Regions from separate parts of the Arthrobacter sp. DMZ02-1R genome, predicted to be linked through region 1. Evidence: riboswitches for the same ligand, from Rfam matches in the RefSeq annotation. Region 1 holds a riboswitch; each other region holds the start of a gene.
What was found. A riboswitch is a leader RNA that binds a small molecule or an ion and turns the genes downstream of it on or off. The one in region 1 is predicted to bind thiamine pyrophosphate.

Region 1 (4,942 bases):
ACTTCGATCCTTCACAGTTGAACCTGCCGAAGGGCTTCGACAAGTTCCTCGGCGGCAAGTAGCCCTCGGCGCCCAACTGGCTACAGTAGGTGTCGTTTTGAGGGCTCAGAACGGCATCAACTGCCAGTTAGTTGGGTTGTCAGTCCCGTGCCATAGGGTGGATGAATGCAAAAGCAGCGCGTTGTGTTCGTCCACGGAGCAGGCACATTCGGCGCTGCCGCTTGGCCGAAGCAACACGGCATGGCGCTGGAATACGACGCGCTCTTCCTGAAACGCCACGGCTTCGATGCGCAGGCGGAGCCATTGGAATCCGATGTCGCCGCCGATGTGGACATCGTGCTCGAGTGCCTGGGAGCGCGGGAGACCGCATCATCCTCGGGGCCGGCTCGTGGTGGCCATGTTGTTGCGCATTCCCAAGGCGCGATTTCCGCCATGCTGGCTGCAGTAGAGCGGCCGGATCTGGTCCGTTCCCTTGTGCTGGTAGAGCCGGCGTGCCTTTCCTTGACGGCTGAATTGCCCGCCACCGCAGCCTACCGGGCTCTCATGGAGCCCTTATTCCGGGTCCGGCACGAACTCAGCGATGACGATTACCAGCGCGAGTTCGTCCGCCGGGCGTTTTCCTCGGAGGCTGCAGTCCTCAGTACCCCGGAGGCCCGGCGTACTGCTCGGCGCCTGCGGCTGCAGGCGCCGCCCTGGGAGGCCCCCCTGCACATCGTGCCGGGAGTCCCCACGCTTGTCTTGACCGGTGGTTGGGAACCGCTCTACGAAGAGATCGCCGGCTACCTGCAGGAAACCGGCGCCCTCCACCGCGTTGCGGCAGGAGGACACCGGCCTCATGACTCAGTTGAAGGAGACCGGATAATCCGTTCCTTCATTGCGGACGTCAGCCGCGCCGGATCAGTCCAAGCTTCCTGATTAGTTCAGGCTTCCTGACTTCGCTCCCGGTTGTCCCGCGGGAACCTCGAGCTCGGGCAAGTAGACCTTGCCTCCGGATGCCAGGAACTCCTCGCTCTTTTCGCGCATGCCGCTGTACATTTCCGCGATGGCTGCTTGGGAATCCGCTGAACCGTATTCATCGCGGATGTCCTGGCTGATGCGCATGGAGCAGAATTTCGGCCCGCACATGGAACAGAAGTGCGCCGTCTTGGCTGGTTCGGCCGGGAGCGTCTCGTCATGGAATGACTCTGCCGTCACGGGGTCCAGGGAGAGCGCGAACTGGTCGCGCCAGCGGAACTCAAAGCGGGCCTTGGACAGGGCGTCGTCGCGTTCGTGTGCGCCTGGGTGGCCCTTGGCGAGGTCGGCAGCATGGGCGGCGATCTTGTACGTGATCACACCAGTTTTGACGTCGTCCTTGTTTGGCAGGCCCAAGTGCTCCTTCGGCGTGACGTAGCAAAGCATCGCTGTTCCGTAGCGGGCAATCTCCGTGGCGCCGATCGCCGAGGTGATGTGGTCGTAGCCCGGGGCCACGTCGGTGACCAGGGGGCCCAAGGTGTAGAAGGGGGCGCCCTTGCACAGTTCCTGCTGGCGTTCCACGTTTTCCCGCACCAAGTGGAACGGAATGTGGCCCGGCCCCTCGACCATGACCTGTACGTCAAACTCCCAGGCCCGCATAGTCAGCTCGGCCAAGGTGTCCAGCTCGGCGAACTGCGCGGCGTCGTTCGCGTCCGCCGTCGCTCCAGGGCGCAGCCCATCGCCGAGGGAGAACGCGACGTCGTACTTCGCGAAGATTTCGCAGAGTTCGTCGAAGTGGGTGTAGAGGAAGTTTTCCTCGTGGTGGGCCAGGCACCAGCCCGCCATGATGGAGCCGCCGCGGGAAACGATGCCGGTCACTCGGTTGGCGGTCAGCGGAACGTAGCGCAGCAGTACGCCGGCGTGGATGGTCATGTAGTCCACGCCCTGCTCGCATTGTTCAATGACGGTGTCGCGGAAGATCTCCCAAGTGAGCTTGTTGGCTTCGCCGTTGACCTTCTCCAAGGCCTGGTAGATCGGCACGGTGCCGATCGGCACGGGGGAGTTGCGGATGATCCATTCGCGGGTGGTGTGGATGTCGTCGCCGGTGGACAGGTCCATGACCGTGTCTGCGCCCCACTGCGTGGCCCACTGCAGCTTGTCCACTTCTTCGGCGATGGAACTGGTGACGGCCGAGTTGCCGATGTTGGCGTTGATCTTCACGAGGAAGGCCTTGCCGATGATCATCGGTTCGGATTCGGGGTGGTTGATGTTGTTGGGAATGATGGCCCGGCCGGCGGCGACTTCGCTGCGGACCAGTTCAACATCGCAGTTCTCGCGAAGCGCCACGAACTGCATCTCGGGCGTCACGATGCCCTGCTTGGCATAGTGCATCTGAGTGACCGTCTTGCCTTCGAGGGCGCGGCGAGGCACCGGCTGTGCGCCCTTCCACTCCGCGGAGGCGGCGCCGCGGCGCACGGCCGACTTGCCGTCGTCGAGCAGGTTCCGTTCACGGCCGCCGTAGACCTCGGTATCGCCGCGGGCTTCGATCCACTCGCTCCGGAATGGCTCAAGGCCAACCACCGGATCGCTCCCGGGCCCTGCGGTGCGGTACACCTGGAAGGGCGCGTTGGCCTCGCCGTTCGGGGATGGTTCCAGGGCGATTTCCGTCACCGGAACCCGGATTCCAGTCTCGGCATCCTCCAGGAACGCGAGGGAATGCGACTTGAGGGACTGGGTCACTTCCTGCGCCGATCCGTTTTGGATAGGGCTCAGCTGTGTTTCTTTGGTGCTCAAAGGATCACTCACTTCCTTCGCCGGCATTACCCGGACAGGTTCAACGGTCGCAGGCTGCGTCAGCCCGATCTCAGCCCTTGCGAGGGCCCCCGTGTGGTCGTAGACGAAGCTACCACAGCCATTGGTACCCAGGACAGATGTGACCGAGGACAGATGTGACCGAGCAGGCGATCGCCGCCGGAGCTTAAGGTGGAGGCATGCCAGAAATCATCGAGTTCAGCGGCACCATCCTCACGGGGCCGAAGGATGAACGGCGCGGGCTCTGGTCCGTCGACGGCCGGCTGACCTTTGTCCGACCCCCTGCCAAGCCGGACGCCGTCTTGGACGGATGGGTGCTGCCCGGCCTGGTGGACGCCCACTGCCATATCGGTTTGGGCAGTATCGGTGAGGGCAAGGGCGGGGCGGTGGACGAGGAGACCGCGCGCCTTCAGGCAACGGCTGACCGGAACGCCGGAACGCTTTTGATCCGCGACGCCGGCTCCGCAAGCGATACACGCTGGCTTCAGAACCAGCCGGATATGCCGAGGATCATCCGCGCGGGCCGGCACATCGCCAGGCAGCGGCGGTATATCCGTGGGCTGGCCGAGGAAGTTGAGCCCGAGGATCTGGTGGAAGCGGTGCGCAAGCAGGCCCGGTCCGGCGACGGGTGGGTCAAGATCGTAGGAGATTGGATCGACCGGTCCACCGGGGACTTGGGTCCGTCCTTTCCGGCCGCCACCGTCAAGGACGCTGTCGCAGCCGCACACGACGAGGGAGCCCGCGTGACGGCTCACTGCTTCGCCGAAGAAACCATTGACGACATGCTCGACGCCGGCATCGACTGCATCGAGCACGCCACCGGCTTGTTGCCGCACCACATTCCACGCCTGCTTGATCAGGGAGTGCCGATCGTCCCGACGCTCATCAACATTGCCACCTTCCCGGACATCGCCAGGCAGGCGGAATCGAAGTTCCCGCGCTACGCCGCCCACATGACCAGGCTCTGGGAGCGCCGGCATGAGCGGATCCGCGAGGCGTTCGACGCCGGGGTGCGGGTGTATGCCGGGACCGACGCCGGCAGCGTCATCAAGCATGGCCGCATCGGAGAGGAAATCCTGGAGCTTCACCAGGCCGGATTGCCGGCGTGGGCTGCGCTCGATGCTGCCTGCTGGTCCGCCCGGGAATGGCTCGGCGTGGATGGCGTCAGCGAAGGCGCCAGTGCCGACGTCGTGCTGTACGAGAAGGATCCCCGGGCCTTCCTGGACCTCGTTCTGGAACCGACCGCCATCGTACTCAGGGGGCAAATTTCAGGAAGCGGCAAGCATTAGGAATAAATTGAAGCTTCAAGTAATTTAGATAGATAGAGGTTGCCGAAGGGCGGCGCCACAAAAAGCCGGGAGTTTCACATGACCATCACATCCAGCCAGGATCTCCTTCCTGCCGAACTCACCATGGGTACGGTGATGCTCAAGGTGGGGGACATGAAGCTCATGAGCGACTACTACCAGCGGGCCCTCGGGCTGGACGTCGTCGCCGAACAGGACGGCGGACTCTACTTCGGCAGGCTCGGCAAGCCGCTGGTGCACTTGGCCCCGGCCTCCGGACTCCAGATCCCGGGCCGCCGAGAAGCTGGACTCTTCCACACAGCTTTGCTCTTCGAGGACCAGTCCTCGCTCGCCGCCACCGTTGCCTCCGCCGCGCAGTACGAGCCCCACGCATTCGTCGGCAGTGCCGACCACCTGGTAAGTGAGGCCTTCTACTTCACCGATCCCGAGGGCAACGGCATCGAGCTCTACTATGACAAGCCCCGCGAAGGCTGGGAATGGAATGGCAGTTCGGTTGTCATGGACAGCCTGCCCCTCCCGCCGCAGCGCTACCTCCAGCAGTACCTTAGCGAAGCAGCGGTGATCGGCCAGCACGAGGCGGGCGCCGGCGTCGGGCACGTCCACCTCCAAGTAGGCGACGTGCAGACCGCCCACGATTTCTACGTTGATACCTTGGGCTTCGAGAAGACCGCCGGTTGGCACGGGCAAGCGTTGTTCGTCTCCGCAGGCGGCTACCACCACCACATGGCGATGAATGTCTGGAACAGCCGTGGCGCGGGCCCCCGTAAGGACACGCTGGGTCTGGGCGAGGTTGTGATCGAAGTGCCGTCAGGGGACGACGTCGGCGCGCTCGCCGACCGCCTCAAGGTTGCCGGTATTGCGTCCCACCACAC
Region 2 (4,942 bases), 1.5 Mb from region 1:
GCAGCGCGACGCCGGCATTCTTGCTACTGTTGACGTCCACCGAGCCGGAGAGCGTGCGTCCGCCCTCGACACGCAGGTGGGTCATCTGTCGCTTGCCGACTTTGACGATGGTGCGACCGAAGATTGACTCAAGGCGTTCGATCATCCGGAGGCTGAGGTTCTGCTTGCCTTGTTCCATTCGGGCAATGGCGCTTTGGCTGGTGCCCAGTTCGGAAGCGAGCTGTCCCTGTGTCCAGCCCTTTTCGCCGCGGGCGTCGCGAAGAAGGAGACCTACATGTTCGGCAGTCGGTTGCGTCATGACCAATAAATATCATAGATGGTCTACGAAGGCCCATTTTATGGTGCAACACGCCGCATTTTCGGCAGAATAGTCGTTTGGTGCGATATGCGTTGACGCGCCAGCGGCTGGGAGGGAGGCTCAGTCACAGTTCGACGGCGGTGCGGGCGCACTCATGCGGGCCCACCGTACCCGAACACTCCCGTAGGCAAGCCAGCCGGGCCCTAACCCTGCTTCAGCCAGACGAAGTGCCACGTCCCTGCCCATTGGGCTGCGAGCACAGCCGCGGCTGCGATGAACATCCCACCCACCAGGACCCAGGCGTCCAACCGGCTGTAGGTGGATTCGCGCGCCCAGGTCCGCCGGCCACCGCCGAAGCCACGTGCCTCCATGGTCACGGCCAACCGGGATGCCCGGCGGATCGCTTGGACCAGCAGGCCGAAGCTCTGGCCGAGCATGGCCCTAAACCGTTGTAGCGGGCTCCCATGCGAGCCGACACCTCGCGCGCGCCGTGCCATGCCGATGGTCTGCCACTCCTCCGCCATGAGCCCCACGAGCCGCAGCGCGGCCAAGGTACCCAGGACAAAGCGGTGCGGCAGTTTCGCCTTCTGCGCCAAGGCATCGGCAAGATCGGTGGGATCGGTGCAACTCATCAGGAGAATGGCCGGCAACGCGATCGCCAAGCCTCGCAGCATGAACCCAAGCCCCAGCTGGAGCGAGCCTTCGCTGATGGACCAGATCCCGACGTCGAGCAGTATCCTGCCGCTGACAGCTGACAGGATCGCGGTGCTCCAGCCACCCAGCGCTGCCGCGATGATCAGGGGCCAGCCGCGCTGCCACAGCAAGCGCACGGTGAGCCCTGCGAGGGGGAACAACGCCAGTTCGCCGAGGAGCGCTGTCGAGGCGGACACCACGTCAATGGACAACGCCAGCACCAAGGTGATCAGGAAGACCGACACGAACTTGGCCAGCGGATTCGCGCGCGTCAGGAGCGCATTGTTGCCGCGCATGCTCAACGCTTCCCTCATGCCGCACCCGCTTCCTGCCGGGCGCTGCCTTGGAACGCAGGCGCAAGCCGCATCTCGGTGCCGCCCAGGACGGAGCTGAATTCCTGGTCGTGGGTCACGGAAACAACGGAGGTGCCGGCGTCGAGCAGTTCGGACAGGAAGGACGCAAGCTCAGCCCAGGTGTTGGCGTCCTGGCCAAAAGTGGGTTCGTCCAGCACCAGGACCCGCGGGTGCGCGGCAAGCACGGTGGCCACGGACAGCCGGCGCTTTTCCCCGCCGGAGAGCGTGTACGGATTGGCGTCCACCAAGTGCCCCAGCCTCAGCCGTTCCAGCAACTCGTCCACGCGCTCCTCGCCGTGTCCAAGGTGCTTGGGTCCGAACATCAACTCGTCGAGCACCCGGCCGGTGACGAACTGGTGTTCTGGTTCCTGGAACACGGTCCCGATCCGCGAGATCAGTTGCTGGGCCTTCCACTTGAAAGGATCGGCGCCAGCGCCGTCGCTGAGCCCGACGGCGGCAGTCACCGTGCCGGCCACGGGCGCCAGCAGCCCGGCGAGGGTCAAGGCGAAGGTAGATTTTCCGGCACCATTCGGGCCCGTGATGGTCAGCGCCTGGCCGGCGAGCACCTGGGCGTCGAGCCCGGTCTGCACAGGTTGAGGCGGGATGGTTGTGAACCCGCGGCGGCGTGCCCGTTCACGTGACACTGCAAGCTCCCGGGTGGCGAGCAGCAACTCTCCACCGCCCGCCGCGCCGGAGCCGCCTGCTGTTCTGGAACGTGGCCGGGTGGCCGGCACATAACCGGGAACCCAGACGCCCGCCGTAGTGAGCATGTCCCTTGCTTGCGCCAGAACCGTGTCCGGATCGCCGTCCAGGAGCACCGCCGGCGTCGAGCCTTCCTCGGAAGAGCCGCTACCCGGCTGAAGGACCACGATCCGGTCCACCAGGTCTTTCCAGACGGAGACCCGATGCTCCACCACCACCAGGGTGGCGCCGGTCTTGTCCAGGCAACGGCCTACGGCATCGCGGACCTCCAGCACGCCGGCAGGGTCCAAGTTGGCGGTCGGCTCGTCGAGGAGGATCAAGCCCGGCCGCATCGCCAGGATGCCAGCCAGCGCGAGGCGCTGTTTCTGCCCACCGGAGAGGGCCGACGTCGGGTGGTCCAACGCAAAGCTGCCGCTGGCACTATTCCGCAGCCCGACGTCGTCGAGCGCTTCATGGACCCGCTTCCAGATCTCTTCCCCCGGCACGCAAAGATTCTCGGCACCGAAGGCGACGTCGTCACCCAGCCGGGAAAGCACCACCTGGGTTTCAGGGTCCTGTTGCATGAGTCCGGCACGTCCCCGCTGTGCCCTCGGCGAGACGCCGTCCACCAGCAACGAGCCGGTCTCGTCGGCGTCGTCGCCTTCTTCGCCCAGCACTCCCGCGAGAGCATGCAGGAGCGTCGACTTGCCTGCGCCCGAGGGGCCAAGCAGCAGCACCCGCTCGCCCGGACGGATGTCCAGGTCCAGGGCGTGGATGGCCTGCGTGGTGCGGCCCGCGTGCCGCCAGCCCCAGCCTTGCGCGGAAATGGCGGCGGGTCGCACCACAGCAGGAGTGCCGGAATCAGGACTGGGCATCAGGAAAAGACGGGCTCCGAGGCGGCCTTGCGGGACGCGAACGCACTCAACACACCGGTCTTGGCGAGGCCGCGGGTCGCGATCCAGGACAGGGCACCGGCGATGACGGCCCCGGAAATCGTGCAGAACGCGATGTACGCGAGCTTAGCAACGGCTTCGTACTCGATGTTCCAGCCCCACGGCAGGAAGGAATCGTTCAGTCCGCAGAACAAGCCCGCACCGGCTCCGGCCAGCAGGGATACCGGCAGGTTGAACTTCTTGTACATGAACGCCAGGAAAACGAGTTCCGCGCCCAGGCCCTGGAGCAGTCCCGAGATCAGGACCGTGGTGCCGTACTGGTTACCCATGATGAGCTCGCTGGTGGCGGCCACTATTTCGCAGAAAATTGCCGCACCGGGCTTGCGGACAATGAGCATGCCCAGCACTGCCGGAATCATCCAACCGCCGGCGATCAGGCCGCCCAGCGGCGGGTAGCCGGCGGTCGCGGGCGTGACAACGAGAGCCATCTGGTCCCATGCCCAGAAGATCACGCCGCCGGCAATCGAGATCAGTGCCGCCACGACGATGTCCACGACGCGCCAGTTGTAACCGGGCTTGGTGAGGCCCGGCTTTGCAGAAATACCAGTCATTTTGTCCTCCTGAGGAACAGGAGGGGAAAGTGTTTCCGGTTTGCCTGCGAGCGGCTTCCGCCGCCGGTTCCGGACACTATGAGAACTCGACTCCCTTGCGCCGGTACTAGCCGGATCAGGTTCGAGGGTCTGCGGCTGTCCGCACTCTCAGCGCCCCTCCTCCGTGCCGCATTGCTGCGAGCCCGACGGCGGCGCTCCCCTGTCGTTATCAATCCACCCTTTTGGGCGTGGTTCAGTTTACACCTTGGCGGGGTTGCCGAGCGGAAAGCGACGGATTCTGCTGGATCACTCGCTGGGCGGGCGCGAGCAGGCCCGAAATGGCACGGGCGGCCACCGAAGCTGGGAGAATGATCCAGCAGAATCCGACGCAGCAAGCAGGGCAAAGGAGCGGTCTTGACAGGCAAAGGCGAAGCGAACAGCACCATGGTGACCGAACCGAGGCTCGCCGCAAGCGTGATCCTGGTCCGCGATGCTCCCATTCCCGCGAGCCCTGGAGGTTCGGCCCGTTCTGAAGGTGCCGGCGGCGCGGCGATTTCCGAAGGTGCCGTGAGCGATCTGGAAGTGTTCGTCCAGCACCGGGTGTCCACGATGGATTTCGCCGCGGGCATGGTGGTCTTCCCCGGGGGCCGGGTGGATCACGCGGACAGCACCGGCTGGAACTTCACGGACGACGTCGTTGAGCAGCATGCCGCCGCGTGGCACCGGAGCAGCATCGCCGTCGAGCCTGCATCGGCTCGGCACAATGCCGGCCGGGTGCTGGCGGCCGCGCAACGTGAGGTGTTCGAAGAGGCCGGGCTGAAGCTCGACGCCGCCACCCTCCGCCCATGGGCCAACTGGGTCACTCCGGAAGACCAGCCCAAGCGCTTCGACACGTATTTCTACGTTGCCTGCCCGTCCGTTGGGGCCGAGCCGCAGCACCAGACGACGGAGGCGTCGTCATCACTGTGGATGCCAGTCCGCGGAATCCTGGATGCCGAGGCTGCGGGAACCCTCAAGCTCATGCCGCCCACTTTGGTCCTGCTTGATGAACTGCTCGCGCTCGGCACGGTGGAGGCCGTGTTGGCTGAAGAGCGTGACATCGTGCCCGTGCGGCCGGAGCCCGGAGCACTGCAGGAGTTCTTCCGGCTCAGGCGCCAACCCCCATCCGTTGCGCCGTGACTGTCCTGAAGTGGGGTTAGGCTGGGGATGGTCCTGTTTCCTCCCGCAAGGAGTCCCGGAATGAACCTGCTCTTCAAACTGCTCGGCACCGGTGTGAGCATCGGCGCAGGAATCGTCGGCAGCAAGCTCGTCAACGCATTGTGGGAAAAGGCCACGGGCAACAAGCCGCCCAAAGGCCACGACGACATGGAAACCAGCCTGCGCTCAGCGCTGACCTTCGCCCTGATTTCGGCCGCTGTCAGCACCATCATCCAG
Region 3 (4,942 bases), 550 kb from region 1:
GGCTCGGCCATGGCCCCGGCTTCCTTGGCTGCTTGGCTGGCGTGGGTGGCTGCGCGGATGTCGCGCTGCGTTACCTCACTCCCGGCGTCGTGGGAGGTGTAGCGGACGAACACCCGGTTGTACCGCCAGTCCAGGTCCGGGTGGTGGTTCTGTTCCTCGGCTATGCGCCCGACGGCGGCAATCAGCCCGAGCGCGGCAGCCGACGTCGGGCATTTGTAGGCGGTGACGAGACCGCCCAGGCGGTACCGCCAGTCCGGCAGCTCCGCCAAGGCGTCGTCGATCGCGGGCCTGGTGAGAACATCATCCGTGCCGGCCATGGGGGCTCCTTCGCTGACGTGGAATCCTTCGCAGGATGCCCCCTGCGGCCGGCAGAAGCCCGCTAGAGGAACTCAGCCCGGCCTTCCATGGCCGAGGAGGCCAGAGCGTGCTCCCGGCGCGGGATGCGGCCCGCCTGCTTCGCCAGCCTACCGGCGATGACTGCGTGTTTGAAGGCCTCGCCCATCTGCACGGGGTTCTGGGCCCGGGTCACGGCGGTGGCCAGCAGTACGGCGTCGCAGCCGAGCTCCATGGCCAGGGCGGCGTCGGACGCGGTGCCGATGCCGGCGTCGAGCACTACCGGCACCGAAGCGCGGGACACAATCAGCTCGATGTTGTGGGGATTCAGGATGCCTAAACCGGTGCCGATTGGCGCCCCCAAAGGCATCACCGCAGTAGCCCCGAGGTTTTCCAGGCGAAGGGCCAGCACGGGGTCGTCGTTGGTGTAGGCGAAGACCTTGAAGCCACGGTCGACGAGTTTTTCGGTGGCATCCACGAGTTCCACCGCATCCGGCAGGAGCGTGTGCTCGTCGGCGATGACCTCGAGCTTCACCCAATCCGTTTCCAGTGCCTCCCGGGCAAGCTCGGCTGTCATGACAGCGTCCTTTGCGGTAAAACAGCCCGCGGTGTTGGGAAGGACACGGATCCCGTGATCCACGAGCAATTGAAACAGGGAGCCTGTTTCCGTGGGCGAGTACCTCCGCATCGCAACGGTGGTGAGTTCGGTACCCGAGGCCAGCAGGGCTGCCCCCAGACCGTCCAGGCTCGGCGCCCCGCCGGTGCCCATGATGAGGCGCGAGCTGAACTCAACGCCGTCGATCACCAAGGCGTCGGTTTGGGTGCTTGCTGTTTGGGTGCTTGCTGTGGTCATGGTTCAACCTCCCTGTACTGCGGTAACGATTTCGAGTTCGTCGCCTTCTGCGAGCGCGGTTGCAGCCCATTGGCTGCGTGGCACCACTTCGGAATTGCGCGCGACGGCGACGCCAATCTTCCGTCCGTCGGCCGCCTGGCCCTTGGCATCCAAGGCCCGTCCAGTGATGTGGGTGACGAGCGTGGTCACGGAGGCGTCGTCGCTCAGCGTGTGGTCGGCGCCGTTCAATTTGATGTTCATGCGTGGTCCTTCGGAAGAGGAATTAAGGTGGCAGGCTGCGAGCCGTTTGTCGCGACACCTGCCTTTGCGAGTGGTTTGGAGAAGCGGTCCGGGCGGAACTTGTTCCAGCGCGGATCGTCACTGCCATCCATGAGTCCGACGCAGATTTTCGCGGCTGCCGGGGTCAGGAGCACTCCGTGCCGGAAAAAGCCGCTGGCCACGATGAGGCCGGGTACTGTGAGGCCGTGCACTGCGCCTTCAGTCCCTTCGGGGCCGGCATCTGTTGCCACCCTCCCCAGCAGGGGTGCGTTGTCCGGTGTCCCCGGACGGGCACGGGCAGTGGCTTCCAGGAGTTCCAATTCGGCTACGGCCGGTACCAGCACCTGCGCGTCGCGGAGCAATTGGTATACCCCACCGGCCGACACCGGGTTCGGGGATCCACCCGAAGCCGACAAGCCGTCCTCGCGTTGCGTTGCGCCGATCACCACGGTCCCGTCCTCCCGGGGGACGATGTAGACCGGCACCCCCCGCACCACCCCGCGGACCGTTGCGGTGACCATGGGCCGAAGGTGTTCCGGAACGCGCAGCCGCAGTATGTCTCCGTACACGGGGCGTAGCGGGAGGGACAAGCCATCCGGCAGCCCGTTCAACTGGGCAGCGTGCAGCCCGTTGGCAACCACTGTTTCCTTGGCGAGCACCCGTGTGCCTGACTCGAGCTCAGCCCCGACGACGCGCCCGTCCTCCCACAGAAGGCTCACCGCCTTGTTGCGGACCGCAAAGCCCTCCTCGGCCCCCTCAACCCAACTGGAGTCACCGGGTTGGTGGTCTCCCAGTGCGCCAATAATCGCGGCCGCAAGTTTTCGCGGATCCACTTGGTGGTCGCCCGGAATGTGGAAGGCACAGGAAATCTGCGGGCTCAACAGCGGCTCACGTTCGCGTGCCTCGCGCAGCGGCACAGATTCCACCACCAAACCGTAGGCCAGCTGGACGTCCCGGAGGTCGGCGAGCGCCCGGCGGTCCGCAGCGTCCGCGCCGACGGCGATGGTCGGCGTCGTGCGGTATCCCGTACTGCGTCCGGTACTTAAGGCGGACAAGTGACGTTCGAAGTCTGGCCACAAGGCCGACGATTCGAGCATGAGTTCCAGGAGGTCTTCTTCCTGGTAGTGCAGTTCGCTGACGGGCGCCAGCATGCCCGCTGCCGCAAACGTAGCGCCGCTGGCCGGTGCGGGGTCGATGAGGACCACCGAGCGGCCGGACCTGCGGGCCTCCCACGCGATACCGAGGCCGATGACACCGCCCCCGATCACCGCCACATCGGCGTGCAGGGGTTCGTGCTGAGTCTTCACTTCGTCCATGGAGTCCTTCCCTACGCCGGTACTAGCCGGATCAGGTCAAGCGGTCGGCGCTGAAGCCCTCTCAGCCGCGCGGCGATTGTGACTGCCGCCGCGGCTCCCGCGGTACCAGCCCAGTTTAGAGGAACTACTCTGTTTCCATGACCCAGCACGATGTCCACACCACCGCCCGCCTGTACCTCTGCACCGACGCCCGCAAGCAACAGGGCGACTTTGAGCAATTTGTCGATGCCGCATTCGAGGGCGGCGTGGATATCATCCAGCTGCGGGACAAGACCATTGAAGCGGCCGAGGAACTGGAGCTCCTGGAAGTTCTGCATTCCGTGGCGCACCGTCACGGCCGTCTCTGGGCCGTCAACGACCGCGCAGATATCGCGTCCCTCTCCGGCGCTCCGGTGTTCCATATCGGCCAGAAGGACATCCCGCTGCGCTCGGCCCGGAAACTGCTCCACGACCCCACCATAATCGGCCTCTCGACGCACACGCCCGAACAGATTGACGCTGCCATTGCCGCATCGCCTGGCCGCAGCGGCCTGGACTATTTCTGCGTCGGACCGGTGTGGGCAACCCCCACCAAGCCCGGGCGTTCCGCCGTCGGGCTCGATCTCGTGAAGTACGCTGCCGAGGCCATGAAGAAGGCAGACGCAGAGACAGTGGGCGGCGTTGTGCTCCCTTGGTTCGCAATCGGCGGCGTCGACCTCAGCAACGTTGAGGAAGTGGTGCAAGCCGGCGCCAGCCGCATCGTGGTGGTCCGGGCCATCACTGAGGCAGAGGATCCGACGGCCGCAGCCCAAGCGCTCCTTGCCGCCCTGGACGCTGCGGCGGCTTAGCAAGACTCCGGGAGATTTTGGCGTTACCCTGACTTTCGTGTCATATCAGCGGATAGCACCGAATCTCACTGAAACGTCGAACACGCTCGCAGAGGCGCTGGCGGCGCTTCGAACTGAGCTTGAGCTGCCTGCCGGCTATCCCACCGAAGCGCTGCGCGATGCCGAAACTGCGGTTTCCGGTCACACGCTGCCAGCGCAGGACCTCACGGAGATTCCGTTCATCACGATCGACCCGGCATCTTCCACGGATCTCGATCAAGCCCTTTTCATGGAGCGATCGGACGATGGTTACAGGGTTCTCTACGCGATCTCCGACGTACCCTCCTTCGTCACTCCGGGAGGCGCGCTCGACGGCGAGACCCGCCACCGCGGGCAAACGTACTATGCCCCGGACGGGCGCATCCCGCTGCACCCCGAGATCATCAGCGAGCGTGCCGGAAGCCTGCTGGCTGGTCAGACGTGCGGCGCCTTCGTGTGGGACTTCGAACTCGACGCCGAGGCGGAGTTCCGCACGGTCTCCGTGCGTCGGGCCAGGGTTCGCAGCCGCGCCAAGCTCAACTACAAGGGCGTCCAAGCGGAGATCGATTCCGGAACAGCTGATCCGGTCCTGCAACTCCTCAAGGAGGTCGGGCTCAAGCGGGTGGAACTCGAACGCCGCCGAGGCGGAGCCAGCCTGAACATGCCGGAGCAGGAAATCATCCAGCTGCCCGACGGCGAGGGGTACAGGATCGTTGCTGCTCCCCCGTTGCCGGTGGAAGACTGGAACGCCCAGATTTCGCTTATGACCGGGATGGCCGCAGCCCGGCTGATGCTCGACGGAAAAGTGGGCATCTTGCGTACCATGCCCGCCCCCGATGAACGCTCGTTGCTCCATTTCAAACGGCAGGCGGGCGCCCTCGGCAAGCCTTGGCGCGACGGGATCAGCTACGGCGAGTACCTGCGCACCCTCGATGCCAGGGACCCCCGGCAGCTGGCTATCCTCCATTCGGCAGGGATGCTCTTCCGCGGCGCCGGCTACACACCTTTCGACGGCGCGGTACCAGACAGCGTGATGCAGTCCGCGATCGGAGCCCCGTATGCCCACGCGACCGCTCCGTTGCGGCGGCTGATCGATCGCTTCGTCTTGGTCATCTGCGAAGCCCTGAGTAACGGGACAGCAATTCCCGCGTGGGCACGGGACGCCCTGCCGAGCTTGCCTGCCATCATGGCGTCATCCGATCAGCTTGCCGGCAAGCTTGAGCGCCTGGCCTTGGACACTGTGGAGGCAGCGCTCCTGGTGAACCATATCGGCCAGGAGTTCGACGCCGTCGTCATCTCCGGGTCGAAACCCGCCAAGAACAACGGCAACGGCAACG

Region 2: it holds a riboswitch for thiamine pyrophosphate, as region 1 does, so the genes downstream of both, AC3ANQ_RS01895 (ECF transporter S component) here and thiC (phosphomethylpyrimidine synthase ThiC) in region 1, are expected to answer to the same signal.
Region 3: it holds a riboswitch for thiamine pyrophosphate, as region 1 does, so the genes downstream of both, thiO (glycine oxidase ThiO) here and thiC (phosphomethylpyrimidine synthase ThiC) in region 1, are expected to answer to the same signal.

What each region holds. Positions count from the first base shown of each region.
Region 1 is NZ_CM173230.1:1,956,554-1,961,495, forward strand. Features, by position in the region: gene ffh (signal recognition particle protein) at 1-62, shown strand, start outside; gene AC3ANQ_RS09585 (alpha/beta fold hydrolase) at 166-915, shown strand; gene thiC (phosphomethylpyrimidine synthase ThiC) at 916-2,745, opposite strand; TPP riboswitch at 2,741-2,848, opposite strand; gene AC3ANQ_RS09595 (amidohydrolase family protein) at 2,943-4,052, shown strand; gene AC3ANQ_RS09600 (VOC family protein) at 4,131-4,942, shown strand, end outside.
Region 2 is NZ_CM173230.1:414,689-419,630, reverse strand. Features, by position in the region: gene AC3ANQ_RS01910 (UDP-N-acetylglucosamine 1-carboxyvinyltransferase) at 1-298, opposite strand, end outside; gene AC3ANQ_RS01905 (energy-coupling factor transporter transmembrane component T family protein) at 502-1,305, opposite strand; gene AC3ANQ_RS01900 (ABC transporter ATP-binding protein) at 1,302-2,900, opposite strand; gene AC3ANQ_RS01895 (ECF transporter S component) at 2,900-3,529, opposite strand; TPP riboswitch at 3,604-3,740, opposite strand; gene AC3ANQ_RS01890 (NUDIX hydrolase) at 3,923-4,687, shown strand; gene AC3ANQ_RS01885 (DUF4235 domain-containing protein) at 4,748-4,942, shown strand, end outside.
Region 3 is NZ_CM173230.1:1,404,355-1,409,296, reverse strand. Features, by position in the region: gene AC3ANQ_RS06865 (4a-hydroxytetrahydrobiopterin dehydratase) at 1-317, opposite strand, end outside; gene AC3ANQ_RS06860 (thiazole synthase) at 380-1,186, opposite strand; gene thiS (sulfur carrier protein ThiS) at 1,190-1,426, opposite strand; gene thiO (glycine oxidase ThiO) at 1,423-2,760, opposite strand; TPP riboswitch at 2,752-2,871, opposite strand; gene thiE (thiamine phosphate synthase) at 2,898-3,587, shown strand; gene AC3ANQ_RS06840 (RNB domain-containing ribonuclease) at 3,625-4,942, shown strand, end outside.